Regions from separate parts of the Streptomyces sp. NPDC054047 genome, predicted to be linked through region 2. Evidence: riboswitches for the same ligand, from Rfam matches in the RefSeq annotation. Region 2 holds a riboswitch; the other holds the start of a gene.
What was found. A riboswitch is a leader RNA that binds a small molecule or an ion and turns the genes downstream of it on or off. The one in region 2 is predicted to bind glycine.

Region 1 (7,989 bases), on a different contig from region 2:
GACGGAGACTGGGCGGTAGGTGCGGGGGCCCTATGGCCGGCCGTCAACCGGCCCAGGGGTGTCCTGCAGTTCGCCCTGCGCCACGCGTACCGCCCCCGCAGACCCCCGCCGCCCCCTCCGCGTCCATCGCCTCGACGGCCGTACGAAACGCGCCATGGACGACGTACTGACCAGCGATCACCCCGGTCGAGATACGCGGAAGGGGCCCGGCGCACTCCCGTGCCGGGCCCCTTGTGCCGCGCTCCCGCTACTTGTTCAGGCTCGCCCAGAACTCGTCGAACGACAGGCGCTTGTCCTTGTCGGTGTCCTTCGTGCCGATCACGGCCTCGGCCACCGTCTCGGTGACGTAGAAGTCCCCCATCTTCGCCATGGCCGACTTCCACTCGGCCGCCGTGATGAAGCCGTCGCCGTCCGCGTCGAACTGGTCGAACGTCTTGCGCGCTTCCTCGATGTCCGCCACCGGATCCACCCCTTCTTCGTGCACTACTGACGGGGGTTAGGGTATCGGCCGTCCGAGGACGCGATCACAAGGAGTACGCCCATGGCCAGCACCCCTGCCGCGCTCGGGGCGATCCTCGACGCGGCGGCCGTCGGGCAGTTCCCGCCGCCCGACGGCACCACGACCGTCGTGCCGCAGCCCTGCCACCGCGACGCGGGCGTGATCGCCTTCACCGCGCATTCGGTGGTCTTCACGGACGAGGACCCGCGGTGGGTGCACGCCACCCTCGCCGCGCTGGACTGCGACCCGCTGGCCGCCACGATGAACCCCCTGTTCCTCGCCGCCTTCATGGAGCGGACCGGACGCACGACGGACACCACCGACCTCCTCACCGTGGCCGCCGCGCTGCCGGGCGGACCCGGACCGGCCGTCGGGCTCCGCGAGATCGACGACCCGGACCACCCCCGGGTGGTGCGGGCCCGCAAGCGCCGCGACGACGTGCGCGTGTGGGCCGCCGACGGCGGCGGAGTACTGGTGCTCGGGCGCGGTCTCGCCGGGCGCTGGGAGGCGGCGATCGAGGTCTCCGAGGACGTACGGCACCGGGGGCTCGGCCGGGCGCTGGCGCTCGCCGCCCGGCATCTGGTGCCCGGCGGGGCCCCGGTGTGGTCGCAGCAGTCGGCCGGGAACGCGCGCAGTGTGCGGGCCTTCCAGGCGGCGGGGTATCGGCCGGTGGGCGCGGAGGCGTTGTTCTTCGCGCGGTGAGAACCTGGTTCTCGCGCGGTGAGAACCTGGGTTGTCGCGCGGTGAGAACCTGGGTTGTCGCGCGGTGAGAACCTGGGTTGTCGCGCGGTGAGAACCTGCCCCACCTGCCCGGTGCCCTTCCTGACCGTGCGCGACACCGTCGCCGACCGGGTCGAAGGCTTCGCGAGCGGGCGGGGGCGACGACTACCTGGTCAAGCCGTTCGCCGTGCCAAAGCTGGTCGCCAGGGTGCGCAGCCTGTGCCGCCGGGCCGGAGTCGTACGCCCGTGCACCGTGTCGCCGACGTCGAGATCGACACCGCGCGCCGGCAGGTCCGCCGGGGCGGTGCGGCGGCGGCCTGCGCGAAGCTCACCTATCTCGGCAGGCCGTGGGGTTCCGCCGGGCTGTCGGCGACTACGCCGCCTACGGTGCTCGACGTCGTCACCACCGCGATGTACACGCCGGAGGACGCGGGGGAGGGCCTGTCCGAGGCGCTGAGCGACGCGGACCGCGGTGACGGCGCCAAGCTCGCCGCCCTCGCGGCGGCGCCGACGGACCGGCCACCGGGTCCCGCCGCACGGCACGCCACGACGACTCAGGCAGCGGACGCCTGCCTCAGCGACCTGAAACAGGTCCGCTCCGACGCCACCTGCTGGGAGAGCCCTGTCGGAGGCTCAGCACTCGATGATGTTCACCGCGAGGCCGCCCCGCGCCGTCTCCTTGTACTTCACGCTCATGTCGGCGCCGGTCTCCTTCATGGTCTTGATGACCTTGTCGAGGGACACCTTGTGGCTGCCGTCGCCGCGCATCGCCATCTTCGCCGCGGTGACGGCCTTCACCGCCGCCATGCCGTTGCGCTCGATGCACGGGATCTGGACGAGGCCGCCGACCGGGTCGCAGGTCAGGCCGAGGTTGTGCTCCATGCCGATCTCCGCGGCGTTCTCGACCTGCTCGGGGCTGCCGCCGAGCACCTCGGCGAAGGCGCCCGCCGCCATCGAGCAGGCGGAGCCGACCTCGCCCTGGCAGCCGACCTCGGCGCCGGAGATCGAGGCGTTCTCCTTGAAGAGCATGCCGATCGCGCCCGCCGCGAGCAGGAAGCGGACCACGCCGTCCTCCCGCTCCTCCTGGGAGGAACCGTTGGCCACGAAGTTCATGTAGTAGTGCAGGACCGCCGGGATGATGCCCGCGGCGCCGTTGGTCGGGGCGGTCACGACGCGGCCGCCCGCGGCGTTCTCCTCGTTCACCGCCATCGCGTAGAGCGTGATCCACTCCATGGCACGGGCCTGCGGGTCGCCCTCGGCGCGCAGCTGGCGCGCGGAGTTGGCCGCGCGGCGGCGGACCTTGAGGCCGCCGGGCAGGATGCCCTCGCGGGACATGCCGCGCGAGACGCAGGACTGCATGACGCCCCAGATGTCGAGCAGCCCCGAGCGGATCTCCGCCTCGGTGCGCCAGGCCTTCTCGTTCTCCAGCATCAGCGCGGAGATCGACAGGCCGGTCTCGGAGGCCAGGCGCAGGAGCTCGTCGCCGGTGCGGAAGGGGTGCTTGAGGACCGTGTCGTCCGGCACGATCGGGTTCTCGCCGGCCACCGCGTCGTCGTCGACCACGAAGCCGCCGCCCACGGAGTAGTACGTCTTCTCCAGGACGAGGGCGCCCTCGTGGTCGTACGCGAAGATCGTCATGCCGTTGGCGTGGTACGGCAGGGCCTTGCGGCGGTGCAGGACCAGGTCCTCGTCGAAGTCGAAGTCGATCTCGTGCATGCCGAGGAGGTTGAGGCGCCCGGTGCTCTTGATCCGCTCGACGCGGTCGTCGGCGGACTCGACGTCGACCTCGCGCGGGGACTCGCCCTCCAGGCCGAGCAGGACCGCCTTCGGGGTGCCGTGGCCGTGGCCGGTGGCGCCGAGGGAGCCGTAGAGCTCGGCCCGTATGGCGGTGGTGTGGGCCATCAGGCCCTCGTTCTTGAGGCGGCTCGCGAAGATGCGGGCGGCGCGCATGGGACCGACCGTGTGGGAGCTGGACGGGCCGATGCCGATCGAGAACAGGTCGAAGACCGAGAGGGCCACGAGAGACTCCAATGATGGTTGGTAGACGCCGTTGTCTGCCGGGGTGGTGCGGAGAACTACGGAACGAACTGTGCGGAGAACTGCGAACGCGGGGCATGAGCCGGGGCACCGCACTCACTGTCTTCACTGTCCAGTGTGCGCGGTGCCCCGAAGAATCGTACGAAGGAAAGCGTACGAAACTGCTACAGGTTGGGGTACAGCGGGTGCTTGGCTGCCAAGGCCGAGACGCGGGCCTTGAGCGACTCCGTGTCGACCTCGCCCGGCTTCAGCGCCTCGGCGATGACGTCCGCGACCTCACGGAAGTCCTCCTCCTGGAAGCCGCGGGTCGCGAGCGCGGGCGTACCGATCCGCAGGCCCGAGGTGACCATCGGGGGGCGCGGGTCGTTCGGGACCGCGTTGCGGTTGACCGTGATGCCGACCTCGTGGAGGCGGTCCTCGGCCTGCTGGCCGTCCAGCTCGGAGTTGCGCAGGTCCACCAGGACCAGGTGCACGTCCGTGCCGCCGGACAGGACGTCGACGCCGACGGCCTTCGCGTCGCCTTGCACCAGGCGCTCGGCCAGGATGCGGGCGCCGTCCAGGGTGCGCTGCTGGCGCTCCTTGAACTCCTCGGAGGCAGCGACCTTGAAGGAGACGGCCTTGGCCGCGATCACGTGCTCCAGGGGGCCGCCCTGGAAGCCGGGGAAGACCGCGGAGTTCAGCTTCTTCGCGAACTCCTTGCTGCGGGCCAGGATGACGCCGCCGCGCGGGCCGCCGAGCGTCTTGTGCGTGGTGGAGGTGACCACGTCCGCGAACGGCACCGGGTTGGGGTGCAGGCCCGCGGCGACGAGACCGGCGAAGTGCGCCATGTCGACCCACAGGTACGCGCCGACCTCGTCGGCGATCCGGCGGAACTCCGCGAAGTCCAGCTGGCGCGGGTAGGCGGACCAGCCCGCGATGATCACCTTCGGGCTGTTCTCCTTGGCCAGACGCTCGACCTCGGCCATGTCCACCAGACCGGCCTCGTCGACGTGGTACGCGACCACGTTGAACTGCTTGCCGGAGAAGTTCAGGCGCATGCCGTGCGTGAGGTGGCCGCCGTGCGCCAGGTCCAGGCCGAGGATCGTGTCGCCGGGCTGGGCGATCGCGAAGAGGGCGGCCTGGTTGGCGGAGGCGCCGGAGTGCGGCTGGACGTTGGCGTACTCGGCGCCGAACAGGTCCTTGATCCGGTCGATCGCGATCTGCTCGGTGACGTCGACGTGCTCGCAGCCGCCGTAGTAGCGGCGGCCGGGGTAGCCCTCGGCGTACTTGTTGGTGAGGACCGTGCCCTGGGCCTCCATGACGGCGACCGGAGCGAAGTTCTCCGACGCGATCATTTCGAGGGTGGACTGCTGGCGGTGGAGCTCGGCGTCGACGGCGGCGGCGACTTCCGGGTCCAGCTCGTGGAGAGGGGTGTTGAGAAGCGACATCAGGTGGTCCCTAGGGGTCTTCGGGGGGCTTCAGCTGCCGGAGAACTCGGTGTACTCGTCCGCGGAGAGCAGGTCCTTCGGCTCCTCCGTGACGCGTACCTTGAAGAGCCAACCACCCTCGAACGGGGCGGAGTTGACGAGCGAGGGGTCGTCCACGACGTCCTGGTTCGACTCGACGACCTCACCGGTCACCGGCGAGTACAGGTCGCTGACCGACTTGGTCGACTCGAGCTCGCCGCACGTCTCGCCCGCGGTCACCGCGGCGCCGGCCTCGGGGAGGTCGGCGTAGACGACGTCACCGAGCGCGTTGGCGGCGTGCTCCGTGATACCGACCGTCGCCACACCGTCCTCGGTGGCCGAGAGCCACTCGTGCTCCTTGCTGTAACGCAGCTGCTGGGGGTTGCTCATGACCTGAATTCTCCTGTACGCGGGTGGGTGCTGCGGAACGGGAATGATGTGCGGGGGGTCACTTCCGGGTTACCAAAGAGACGGAAGTGTCACTTCTGGCGCTTGTAGAACGGCAGAGCCACGACCTCGTAGGGCTCGTGCGTGCCGCGGATGTCCACACCGACGCCCTCGGTGCCGGGAGCCGCGTGCGCGGCGTCCACGTACGCGATGGCGATCGGCTTGCCCAGTGTCGGGGACGGCGCCCCGGAGGTGACCTCGCCGATGACCTTTCCGTCGGCGACCACGGAGAAGCCCGCGCGCGGGATGCGGCGGCCCTCGGCGATCAGGCCCACCAGCTTGCGCGGGGGAGCGGTCTCGGCGCGCTCGGCGGCGGCCGCGAGCGCCGCGCGCCCCACGAAGGTGTCGGCCTGCGAGGTCTTCTCGAACTTCACGACCCGGCCCAGACCCGCGTCGAAGGGCGTCAGCTCGGCGGTCAGCTCGTGCCCGTACAGCGGCATGCCCGCCTCCAGGCGGAGCGTGTCGCGGCAGGAGAGGCCGGCCGGGACCAGGCCGACGGGCTCGCCCGCCTCCATCAGCGCGCCCCACAGCTTCTCGGCGTCGCCGGGCGCCACGAACAGCTCGAAGCCGTCCTCGCCGGTGTAACCCGTCCGGGCGATGAGCGCGGGCACGCCCGCGACCGTGCCCGGCAGGCCCGCGTAGTACTTCAGGCCGTCCAGGTCCGCGTCCGTGAGTGACTTCAGGATGCCGGGGGACTCGGGACCCTGGACGGCGAGCAGCGCGTACGCGTCGCGGTCGTCACGGACCCGCGCGTCGAAGCCGTCGGCGCGGGCGGTGAGCGCGTCCAGGACGACCTGCGCGTTCGACGCGTTGGCGACCACCATGTACTCGGTCTCGCCGAGCCGGTAGACGATCAGGTCGTCCAGGATGCCGCCGTCCTCGGCACAGATCATCGTGTAGCGGGCGCGGCCGACACCGACGGAGCCGATGTTGCCGACCAGCGAGAAGTTCAGGAAGTCCGCGGCCTGCGGTCCTGTGACCGTGATCTCGCCCATGTGGGAGAGGTCGAAGAGACCGGCCTTGGTGCGGACGGCGATGTGCTCGTCGCGCTCGCTGCCGTAGCGCAGCGGCATGTCCCAGCCCGCGAAGTCGGTCATCGTCGCGCCGAGCGCACGATGCACGGCATCGAGGGCGGTCAGACGGGGGACGGTACTCATCAGTGGAACTCCCAGGGCATGACGGGCGAGGTCGATCCTCCCCATCTGTCATCGGAACCTGAGAGGTTCACCACGACCCGTCCGTACAGGGGGTCATGACTTGCACCTTGGGTGGAGCCGCGACCGCGGCCCGCTTTTCAGATGTGCCTCGCCCGCGCGGTACGGGGCCTGAGAGATTCAAGGGAGGGACTTGCTCCTTCGGCGCCCCGGAGCGTCTTTCGACGGTGTCCGGGAACTCTCCCGCGCGGATTCAAACGGCCTGTATGGAGTTTGCGCGCACATCATTGCACGCGCCCGCGTCACAGGGCAGTGCCAGTCGGGTAATGCCCTTGTGCCGCATTACCTTCTCTTTACACTTGCCGGGGAAGCTGCGGTAAGCAGGTACGTGACCGCTATGGGGAGGCCGATCACGGTGCGCAGGACGAGCGTCTACGCGACCAACACGGGGGTGGCCCTGCCCAAACAGGCAGCCGCCCCCACCAGGGAGAGCTGCGGCCCCCTGCCGGCGGCCGTCGTCCGCGACCTGCGGCAGCGGACCGGCCACAGCCCGCACCGGCTCACGTTCGGCGAGGGCGATCTGATCGTCGTCTCCGGGCTGCCGGGCAGCGGCAAGTCCACGCTGATGCGCAGAGCCGTCGCGGGCCCGCGCATCGACTCGCAGGACACCCGCGACCGCTGGGCCCGGCGCATGCCGAGCCTGCTGCCGTACGCGGTGTACCGCCCCCTGGTCCGCATCGCGCACTACGCGGGCCTGCGCAGGGCCCTGCGCTCCGGCGAGGGCGTCGTGGTGCACGACTGCGGCACCCAGGCCTGGGTGCGCCGCTGGCTGGCCCGCGAGGCCGCGCGGCGCGGCACGACCCTGCATCTGCTGCTGCTCGACGTGGAGCCGGACACCGCCATAGAGGGCCAGCTCGCGCGCGGGCGCGGCGTGTCGCGGTACGCCTTCGCGCGCCACCGCAGGACGGTCGGCCGGCTCGTCGGCGCCGCCGAGAGGGGCGATCTGCCGCGCGGCTGCGGCTCGGCGGTGCTGCTCGACCGGACGGCGGCCGGGGTGCTGCGGGGGATCGGCTTCGGGGACTGAGCCGCCGCTCACGTTAGGGTCGTGCCGCAGGCAGAGCGGGACCGAGCAGGGGTTAAGACAGATGGACATTCCGGCGCAGGCGCACGCCCATCCCTACGGAGGATGGCCGGGCAACGAACTCGAAGAGGTGCTCGCGGCCTCTCTCGGCACGCCGGGGGCGCCCCGGGCGTCCGCGGGCGCCCGCATCGTGGAGGTGCTCGGCCGCAGCCACGTCTGGGTCCCGCTGCCGAACGGCGGGGCGCCGGACAGCGGCACCCTGGACCTGCCCACGCTGGAGATCGACGGCCAGGCCTACGTCCCCGTCTTCAGCTCCGAGCAGCAGTTCCAGCACGTCACCGGGGGCCGGATGGGCTGCACCGTGGCGCCCGCCGTGGAGTTCGCGCGCGGGCTTCCCCCGCAGATGGGCATCGCGGTCAACCCGGACGGCACGATCGGGGTCCCGCTTCCGCCGCCGGCCGTCGCCGAGCTCTGCCGGTCGGGACGCACGCCGCTGGACGGGCCCGCGACCGGCGGCCGCGTACGCCTCTTCGAACCGGACTGGCAGGAGGACCCGGTGGACTTCCTGTCCGCCGCCGCCCGTGAGTTCGAGGCCACCGGGGTCGT
Region 2 (7,989 bases):
CAATGATGTACGCGTAGTGGCCAACACCTATCTGTCGGATACGGACAGTGGTGGTGTCCGGGTGGACGGCCGCAAGGTCGGCAAGCCCTACCGGTTCAAGGTGATCGGCAAGCCGCAGGACCTCGAGCCGGCGCTGAACATCCCAGGTGGCGTGGTGCAGACTCTGGAGAAGGAGCAGGCCACCGTCACCGTGACGCGAGCGGAGAAGATCGTGGTGGACGCCTTGCGAGCGGCGAAGCGGCCTGACTACGCTCGGTCGTCGTCCCAGTGAGGGCGGGGTGCATGGGGGCCGCCGGTCGAGGGCATGAGGTTGCGGGGGGTCGGCGCACTGTAAGCGTGGTGCGTGGTGGAAACTGTTTGGCGGATGCGGACGTTGTGAGGATGTCTGTGCTGCCGATGTATGCCGGTGTGTGCAATCAGGGTTCGTCCTGCCCCACGGGCGGGTCTGTTTCGGTCAAGGGGAATCGCCCGTGAAGTTGTTTGCGAAGTTGTTCGGCAAGAGCGCACGTGAGGACAGTGGCAACCCCGCCACTGCCCGGCACCGTGCCACGCGCCATGGAGATGCAGAGGAGCAGGGCGCCGAGCGCCCGATGTTCCGTGACCAGGTCGGTGGGCCAAGCGGTGACATTTCGGGCGCGCAGGGCGCGTCGTCTGTTGACCCTGCCGGTCCGGGCCGCATAGGTTTCGGAGAACCGTCAACCTCAAGTACGGGTGGAGGGTTTACCCCCGATCCGTACGCATCGAATGCCCCCGCGGGGCAGCCGCGGCAGGAGGATCCGTCCATGGCCCTGGTGTGTACGAGGTGCGGGAACCGCAACGCCGAGGCGAGCCGGTTCTGCTCCAACTGCGGCGCGCCGCTGCGGGCCGGGGCCGCGCCGGAGCGTCCCTCGGAGACGACCTCCACCATCTCCATCTCGGGCCTGGAGGCCTACGACGCGGAGGTGACGGGGCAGACCGCCTCGCCCGCCCTCTCGCCGGAGGCCCAGGCCGCCGTTGACGCACTGCCGCTCGGTTCCGCGCTCCTCGTGGTGCGCCGTGGGCCGAACTCGGGCAGCCGCTTCCTCCTGGACGGCGAGCTGACCACGGCGGGGCGCCACCCGCAGAGCGACATCTTCCTGGACGACGTGACCGTCTCGCGTCGCCACGTGGAGTTCCGTCGCCTCGGTGACGGTTCCTTCACCGTCGCCGACGTGGGCAGCCTCAACGGCACGTACGTCAATCGGGAGCGCATCGACTCGGTCGCGCTGTCGAACGGCGACGAGGTGCAGATCGGCAAGTACCGCCTGGTCTTCTACGCGAGCCAGCGGGCCATGGGTATCTGATCCGTCAGGAAGGTCCATGCTTCAAACACCGAGGGGCGGTGCCGGCAACGGCACCGCCGCCGAGGACCGTCGGCTGATGAGCATCGGCGCCGTGTTGAACGCGCTGCGTGACGAGTTTCCCGAGGTCACGATCTCCAAGATTCGTTTCCTGGAGTCGGAAGGGCTCATCGAGCCGGAGCGCACGCCGTCGGGCTATCGCAAGTTCAGCCCGCAGGACGTCGAGCGGCTCGGTCACGTCCTGAGGATGCAGCGGGACCACTATCTGCCGCTCAAGGTCATCCGGGAGCACCTGGACGCCCTGGAGCGCGGAGAGAAGGCTCCCGTGCCCTCTCTGGGGCAGCCGCGCGAGCCCGGTGACGCCTGGGGCGTGAGTGACGCCGATGAGCCCACTGCTGCCCGTGTGGGCCGTGCCGAGCTCCTTGCGGCCGCCGAGATCGACGCGGAGCAGCTCGCGGACTGGGAGACGTACGGGCTCATCGTGCCCTTGCCGGACGGCGGCTATGACGCGGAGGCCGTGACGGTGGCCGCGCTCGTCGTCGAACTCGGGCGGTTCGGTATCGAACCCAGACATCTGCGCACCCTGAAGTCGGCGGCCGAACGCGAGGCCGGGCTCGTCGACCAGGTCGTCGCGCCGCTGCGCCGGCACCGCAATCCGCAGACCAGAGCCCATGCGGAAGCTCGTACGAAGGAGCTCGCGGGACTGACCGGAAAGCTGCACTCTGCACTGGTGCAGACCGCGCTCGGGGTGCGGTTGCCCTGACTCAAGGGGTGCCCGACTACCCAAACCGGCCGGGCACGTCCTAGGGTTGCTGTGTGAACGAGCTCGACGTCGTAGGTGTCCGGGTGGAAATGCCCTCCAACCAACCGATCGTGCTCCTGCGTGAAGTGGGAGGCGATCGGTACCTCCCCATCTGGATCGGACCAGGTGAGGCGACCGCGATCGCCTTCGCACAGCAGGGGATGGCGCCCGCACGGCCGCTGACCCACGACCTGTTCAAGGACGTGCTGGAGGCGGTGGGACAGGAGCTCACCGAAGTGCGCATCACGGACCTCCGAGAAGGGGTCTTCTATGCGGAACTGGTCTTCGCCAGCGGAGTCGAGGTGAGCGCCCGGCCGTCCGACGCCATAGCGCTCGCCCTGCGCACCGGAACGCCGATCTACGGCAGTGACGGTGTCCTCGACGACGCGGGCATCGCCATTCCGGACGAGCAGGAGGACGAGGTGGAGAAGTTCCGCGAGTTCCTCGATCAGATCTCGCCCGAGGACTTCGGTACGAACAGCCAGTAGTCCGTCAGCCGGTGGTCCGTCGCTTCCGAAGGGGTCCGGCGGACCATTCGGCTAGCTTTTCCCGGCGGTGCGGTACGGCAAACCACTCTTAGGGTGATTATCACTCGGCGTGCCGAGTGTGGCGATCGTTGACGAGCCCCTGGTGACTGCCTACCGTCGAGAAGGCAGGTCAAGGACGGAGGTCGGCGTGGGAAGCAGCGGCGACGGTACGGCGATGGGCGGGCCGTATCCGCTTCACAGCAGCGCGGCCGGTCACTCTCCGAAGAGGCCGATGGTGGTTCAGGGGAGCGTTCAGGGGAGCGGGGACGCCACGTCCGGACAGTCCGAACAGGAACAGATCGGTTACCGGGGGCCGACCGCGTGCGCGGCCGCCGGCATCACCTACCGACAGCTCGACTACTGGGCCCGTACGGGTCTGGTCGAGCCCAGTGTGCGGTCCGCGGGCGGGTCGGGCACCCAGCGGCTCTACAGCTTCCGGGACGTCGTCGTCCTGAAGATCGTGAAGCGGTTCCTCGACACCGGTGTGTCCCTGCAGAACATCAGGACCACGGTCCAGCATCTGCGCGACCGCGGCTTCCAGGACCTGGAGCGGATGACGCTCATGAGCGACGGCGCGACGGTCTACGAGTGCACGTCGCCCGACGAGGTCCACGATCTGCTCCAGGGCGGCCAGGGGGTCTTCGGGATCGCCGTGGGTGTCGTGTGGCGGGACGTGGAGGCGGCGCTCTCGCAGCTGCACGGCGAGCGGATCGAGACCGGGGAGACGCTGGTGCGGCCGAACCCCGCCGACGAGCTCGCGCGGCGGCGCAACAGGGCCGTCTGAGGCCGCCGCGCGCGTCGCGGACCGGTCGCGGCCCGGTTGGGTGCGGGGTGGCGTTCTCGGGGCGTTGTCAGTGGCGTAGGGCAGCATCAGTGGTGTGAGAACCGCGCCCACGATTCTGCATCTGGACATGGATGCCTTCTACGCGTCCGCCGAGCAGGCCGCGAAGCCGAGTCTGCGCGGGAAAGCCGTGGTGGTGGGCGGGCTCGGACCGCGGGGCGTGGTGGCCACGGCCTCGTACGAGGCGCGGAAGTTCGGTGTGCACTCGGCGATGCCCATGGGGCAGGCGCGGCGTCTGGTGCCCAATGCCGCCTATCTGGTTCCGCGCTTCGCGCTCTACCGCGACATCAGCGACCAGGTGATGGCGCTGCTGCGTGAGCTGTCGCCGCTGGTGGAGCCGCTCAGCCTGGATGAGGCATTCGTCGACCTGGAGGCGGGCGGGGTGGCCGACGACCAGGCGTCGGCGCTGGCCGTGGGCGAGCGGTTGCGTGCCGACATCAAGGCGGTGACCGGGCTCGCGGGGTCGGTCGGGCTCGCCGCGTCCAAGATGCTGGCGAAGATCGCCTCGGAGGAGGCCAAGCCGGACGGCCTGCGGCTGATAGTGCCGGGGACCGAGCGGGACCTGCTCGGGCCGCTGTCGGTGCGCATCCTGCCCGGTGTGGGGCCGGCCACCGGGGACCATCTGCGGCGCGGCGGGATCACGACGGTGGGGGAGATCGCCGAGGCGGGCGAGGACGAGCTCGTCCGTCTCCTGGGCAAGTCGCACGGGAGCGCGCTGTACGCGATGGCGCTCGCGCGCGACGAGCGGCCCGTGGTGGCCGAGCGGGAGTCCAAGTCGGTCAGCGTCGAGGACACGTACGACGTGGACATCCATGACCGGGTGCGGGTCAGGGGCGAGGTGGCGCGGCTCGCCGACCGGTGTGTGGAGCGGCTGCGGGCGGCGGGGCACTCGGGGCGGACCATCGTCCTGAAGGTGCGGCGGTTCGACTTCTCGACGCTGACGCGTTCCGAGACGCTGCGGGGGCCGACGGACGACCCCGGGGTGGTGCGGGAGGCCGCCGCGCGGCTCCTGGAGTCCGTGGACACCACCGGAGGCGTGCGGCTGCTCGGCGTGGGCGTCACGGGGCTCGCCGACTACACGCAGGAGGATCTCTTCGCGCAGGCCCAGGCCCAGGCGCTGGCGCTGGCAGAGGGCCCTGAGCAGAGGGAGGGCGAGGCCGCGCCGGAGGGGGTGGCTGCCGAGACGGTGGAGGAGCCGGCCGAGGAGGTGCCGCTCGTCCTGCGCCGGTGGAGCGCGGGGCACGATGTGCGGCATGCGCGCTTCGGGCACGGGTGGGTGCAGGGGAGCGGGCTCGGGCGGGTGACGGTGCGGTTCGAGACACCGGGGTCTGCGCCGGGGCGGGTGAGGACCTTCCGGGTGGACGATGCCGAGCTCGTCCCCGCGGAGCCGTTGCCGCTGGTGACTCCGCCGGGGGAGGAGGGCTGAGCCGTGGGGTCAGGTGCTCTCCTGGCCCGCGATCTTTCCGAAGTCCTGGTCCGGCGGTGGCGCCGACTGCGGGGGCGTGATGTCCAGGCCGTAGTGGTGGTAGAGCTGTAGTTCCTGCTCGGGGGAGAGGTGGCGGCCCACGCCGAAGTCCGGGGCGTCCTTGACCAGGGAGCGGTCGAAGGGGATGCGCAGGGTGCCCTCGCTGGTGACCTCGCTGGGCTCCAGGGGGACGAAGGCGTCCCGGCTGAAGAGGCCCGTGCGTATGGCCGCCCACTCCGGGGCCCCGGTGGCGTCGTCGAGATAGACCTCGTCGATCGTGCCGATCTTCGCCCCGTTGCGGTCGAACGCCTTGCGGCCGATCAAGGTGCGTGGATCGATATCGGTCTGCACGGGCCCTCCAACTGGTCGAGGCTTGTCGAAGTGGGGCGTAACTCATCCTTGTTCGTTCGTATTCACTACGAAAGAGCACTTCGGGGCAGGCGGCCACTCGAGGGATCCTCCATCTCCTCGCTGGTAGGCTGGCGCTTGGCTGCTGACCCCGTGCGGGAGAGCTCTCCGGTGGACACACCGGAGGCGCCGAAGGAGCAACTCCTCCCCGGAATCTCTCAGGCCCCTGTACCGCACGGACGAGGTCACTCTGGAAAGTAGGGCGGGCGTCGGGCGGGCACGTTCGAAACCCTTCCTCACCGACGGTGAAAGCCGGTACGGCGTCTCTCGCGAGGCACGGACCGGTGAAGCTCTCAGGTTGAGATGACAGAGGGGGAGGCCGTCCGGGTACCCGCGCCGTGGTGCCCCTCGCAGGTCGCGTCAGACCCGCGTCAGACCAGGAGGCCTCCGCATGACCGCCACCCCTCGTATCCCGCTCTCGCAGCTCGAGCAGGGCATTCCCTTCGAGCAGCGGCACATCGGTCCCGATGTGGAAGCACGGGCCAAGATGCTCGCGCAGGTCGGATACGGCTCGCTGGACGAGCTGACCGCCGCCGCCGTGCCGGATGTGATCAAGAACGCCGAGGCGCTGAACCTGCCCGGGGCGCGCACCGAGGCCGAGGTCCTGGCCGAGCTGCGCTCTCTCGCGGACCGCAACCAGGTCCTCGACTCCATGATCGGGCTCGGTTACTACGGGACCTTCACTCCGCCGGTGATCCTGCGGAACGTGATGGAGAACCCCGCGTGGTACACCGCTTACACGCCGTACCAGCCCGAGATCTCCCAGGGGCGCCTCGAGGCGCTGCTGAACTTCCAGACCGTCGTCGCCGAGCTGACCGGGCTGCCCACCTCCGGTGCCTCGCTGCTCGACGAGGGCACCGCCGCCGCCGAGGCCATGGCGCTCTCGCGGCGCATGGGCAAGGTCAAGGACGGTGTCTTCCTGGTCGACGCCGACGCCCTGCCGCAGACCGTCGCCGTCATCCAGACCCGCGCGGAGCCGACCGGTGTCGAGGTCGTCGTCGCCGATCTGAGCGAGGGCATCCCGGCCGAGGTCGCCGAGCGCGGTGTCGTCGGCGTACTGATCCAGTACCCGGGCGCCTCCGGTGCCGTGCGCGACATCAAGCCGCTCATCGAGCAGGCGCACGAGATCGGTGCCATCGTCTCCGTCGCCGCCGACCTGCTGGCCCTGACGCTGCTCACCTCGCCCGGCGAGCTCGGCGCCGACATCGCCGTCGGCACCACGCAGCGCTTCGGTGTGCCGATGGGCTTCGGCGGCCCGCACGCCGGTTACATGGCGGTGCGCGAGAAGTTCGCGCGCAGCCTGCCGGGGCGGCTCGTCGGTGTGTCCGTGGACGCGGACGGGAACAAGGCCTACCGCCTGGCGCTGCAGACCCGTGAGCAGCACATCCGCCGCGAGAAGGCCACCAGCAACATCTGTACGGCGCAGGTGCTGCTCGCCGTGATGGCCGGGATGTACGCGGTCTACCACGGGCCCGAGGGCCTCAAGTCCATCGCGCGGCGTACCCACCGCTACGCGACCGTGCTCGCCGCGGGGCTCACCGCGGGCGGTGTCGAGGTCGTGCACGGCGCGTACTTCGACACCCTGACCGTTCGGGTGCCCGGCCGGGCCGAGGCGCTCGTGGCCGCGGCCCGCGAGGGCGGTGTCAACATCCACCAGATCGACGCCGACCACGTCTCCCTGGCCTGCGACGAGACCACCACGCGCAAGCAACTGACCGCGATCTGGACGGCGTTCGGCGTCGAGGCCGACGTCGAGGCGCTCGACGCGCAGACCGCGGACTCGCTCCCCGGCGCTCTGCTGCGCTCCGACGACTACCTGACGCACCCCGTCTTCCACCAGTACCGCTCCGAGACCGCGATGCTGCGCTACCTGCGCAAGCTGTCCGACCGCGACTACGCGCTCGACCGCGGCATGATCCCGCTGGGCTCCTGCACCATGAAGCTCAACGCGACCACGGAGATGGAGCCGGTCACCTGGCCCGAGTTCGGCCAGCTGCACCCCTTCGCCCCCGCCCAGCAGGCGCAGGGCTATCTGACGCTCATCCGTGAGCTGGAGGAGCGCCTCGCCGAGGTCACCGGGTACGACAAGGTCTCGCTGCAGCCCAACGCCGGTTCGCAGGGCGAGCTCGCCGGACTGCTCGCGGTGCGCGGCTACCACCGTGCCAACGGCGACGAGCAGCGCACCGTCTGCCTGATCCCGTCCTCCGCGCACGGCACCAACGCCGCGAGCGCCGTGATGGCCGGCATGAAGGTCGTCGTCGTGAAGACCAGCGACGACGGCGAGATCGACGTCGAGGACCTGCGCGCCAAGATCGAGAAGCACCGCGACGAGCTGTCCGTGCTCATGATCACCTACCCGTCCACGCACGGGGTGTTCGAGGAGCACGTCGCCGACATCTGCGCCTCCGTGCACGAGGCGGGCGGCCAGGTCTACGTCGACGGCGCGAACCTCAACGCCCTGGTCGGCCTCGCCCAGCCCGGCAAGTTCGGCGGCGACGTCTCGCACCTGAACCTGCACAAGACCTTCTGCATCCCGCACGGCGGCGGCGGCCCCGGCGTCGGCCCGGTCGGTGTGCGCGAGCACCTCGCGCCGTTCCTGCCCAACCACCCGCTGCAGCCCGCCGCGG

Region 1: another riboswitch for glycine. It lies ahead of gcvT (glycine cleavage system aminomethyltransferase GcvT); the one in region 2 lies ahead of gcvP (aminomethyl-transferring glycine dehydrogenase).

Annotation. Positions count from the first base shown of each region.
Region 1 is NZ_JBVJKV010000010.1:46,730-54,718, forward strand. Features, by position in the region: gene ACZ6ZP_RS30850 (MerR family transcriptional regulator) at 1-19, shown strand, start outside; gene ACZ6ZP_RS30855 (EF-hand domain-containing protein) at 248-460, opposite strand; gene ACZ6ZP_RS30860 (GNAT family N-acetyltransferase) at 542-1,201, shown strand; gene ACZ6ZP_RS30865 (L-serine ammonia-lyase) at 1,853-3,238, opposite strand; gene glyA (serine hydroxymethyltransferase) at 3,421-4,683, opposite strand; gene gcvH (glycine cleavage system protein GcvH) at 4,714-5,091, opposite strand; gene gcvT (glycine cleavage system aminomethyltransferase GcvT) at 5,181-6,305, opposite strand; glycine riboswitch at 6,341-6,452, opposite strand; glycine riboswitch at 6,453-6,558, opposite strand; gene ACZ6ZP_RS30885 (AAA family ATPase) at 6,700-7,386, shown strand; gene ACZ6ZP_RS30890 (enhanced serine sensitivity protein SseB) at 7,448-7,989, shown strand, end outside.
Region 2 is NZ_JBVJKV010000013.1:5,418-13,406, forward strand. Features, by position in the region: gene ACZ6ZP_RS35605 (DUF881 domain-containing protein) at 1-271, shown strand, start outside; gene ACZ6ZP_RS35610 (FHA domain-containing protein) at 354-1,322, shown strand; gene ftsR (transcriptional regulator FtsR) at 1,339-2,082, shown strand; gene ACZ6ZP_RS35620 (bifunctional nuclease family protein) at 2,136-2,609, shown strand; gene ACZ6ZP_RS35625 (MerR family transcriptional regulator) at 2,797-3,432, shown strand; gene ACZ6ZP_RS35630 (DNA polymerase IV) at 3,527-4,915, shown strand; gene ACZ6ZP_RS35635 (PRC-barrel domain-containing protein) at 4,925-5,305, opposite strand; glycine riboswitch at 5,449-5,546, shown strand; gene gcvP (aminomethyl-transferring glycine dehydrogenase) at 5,754-7,989, shown strand, end outside.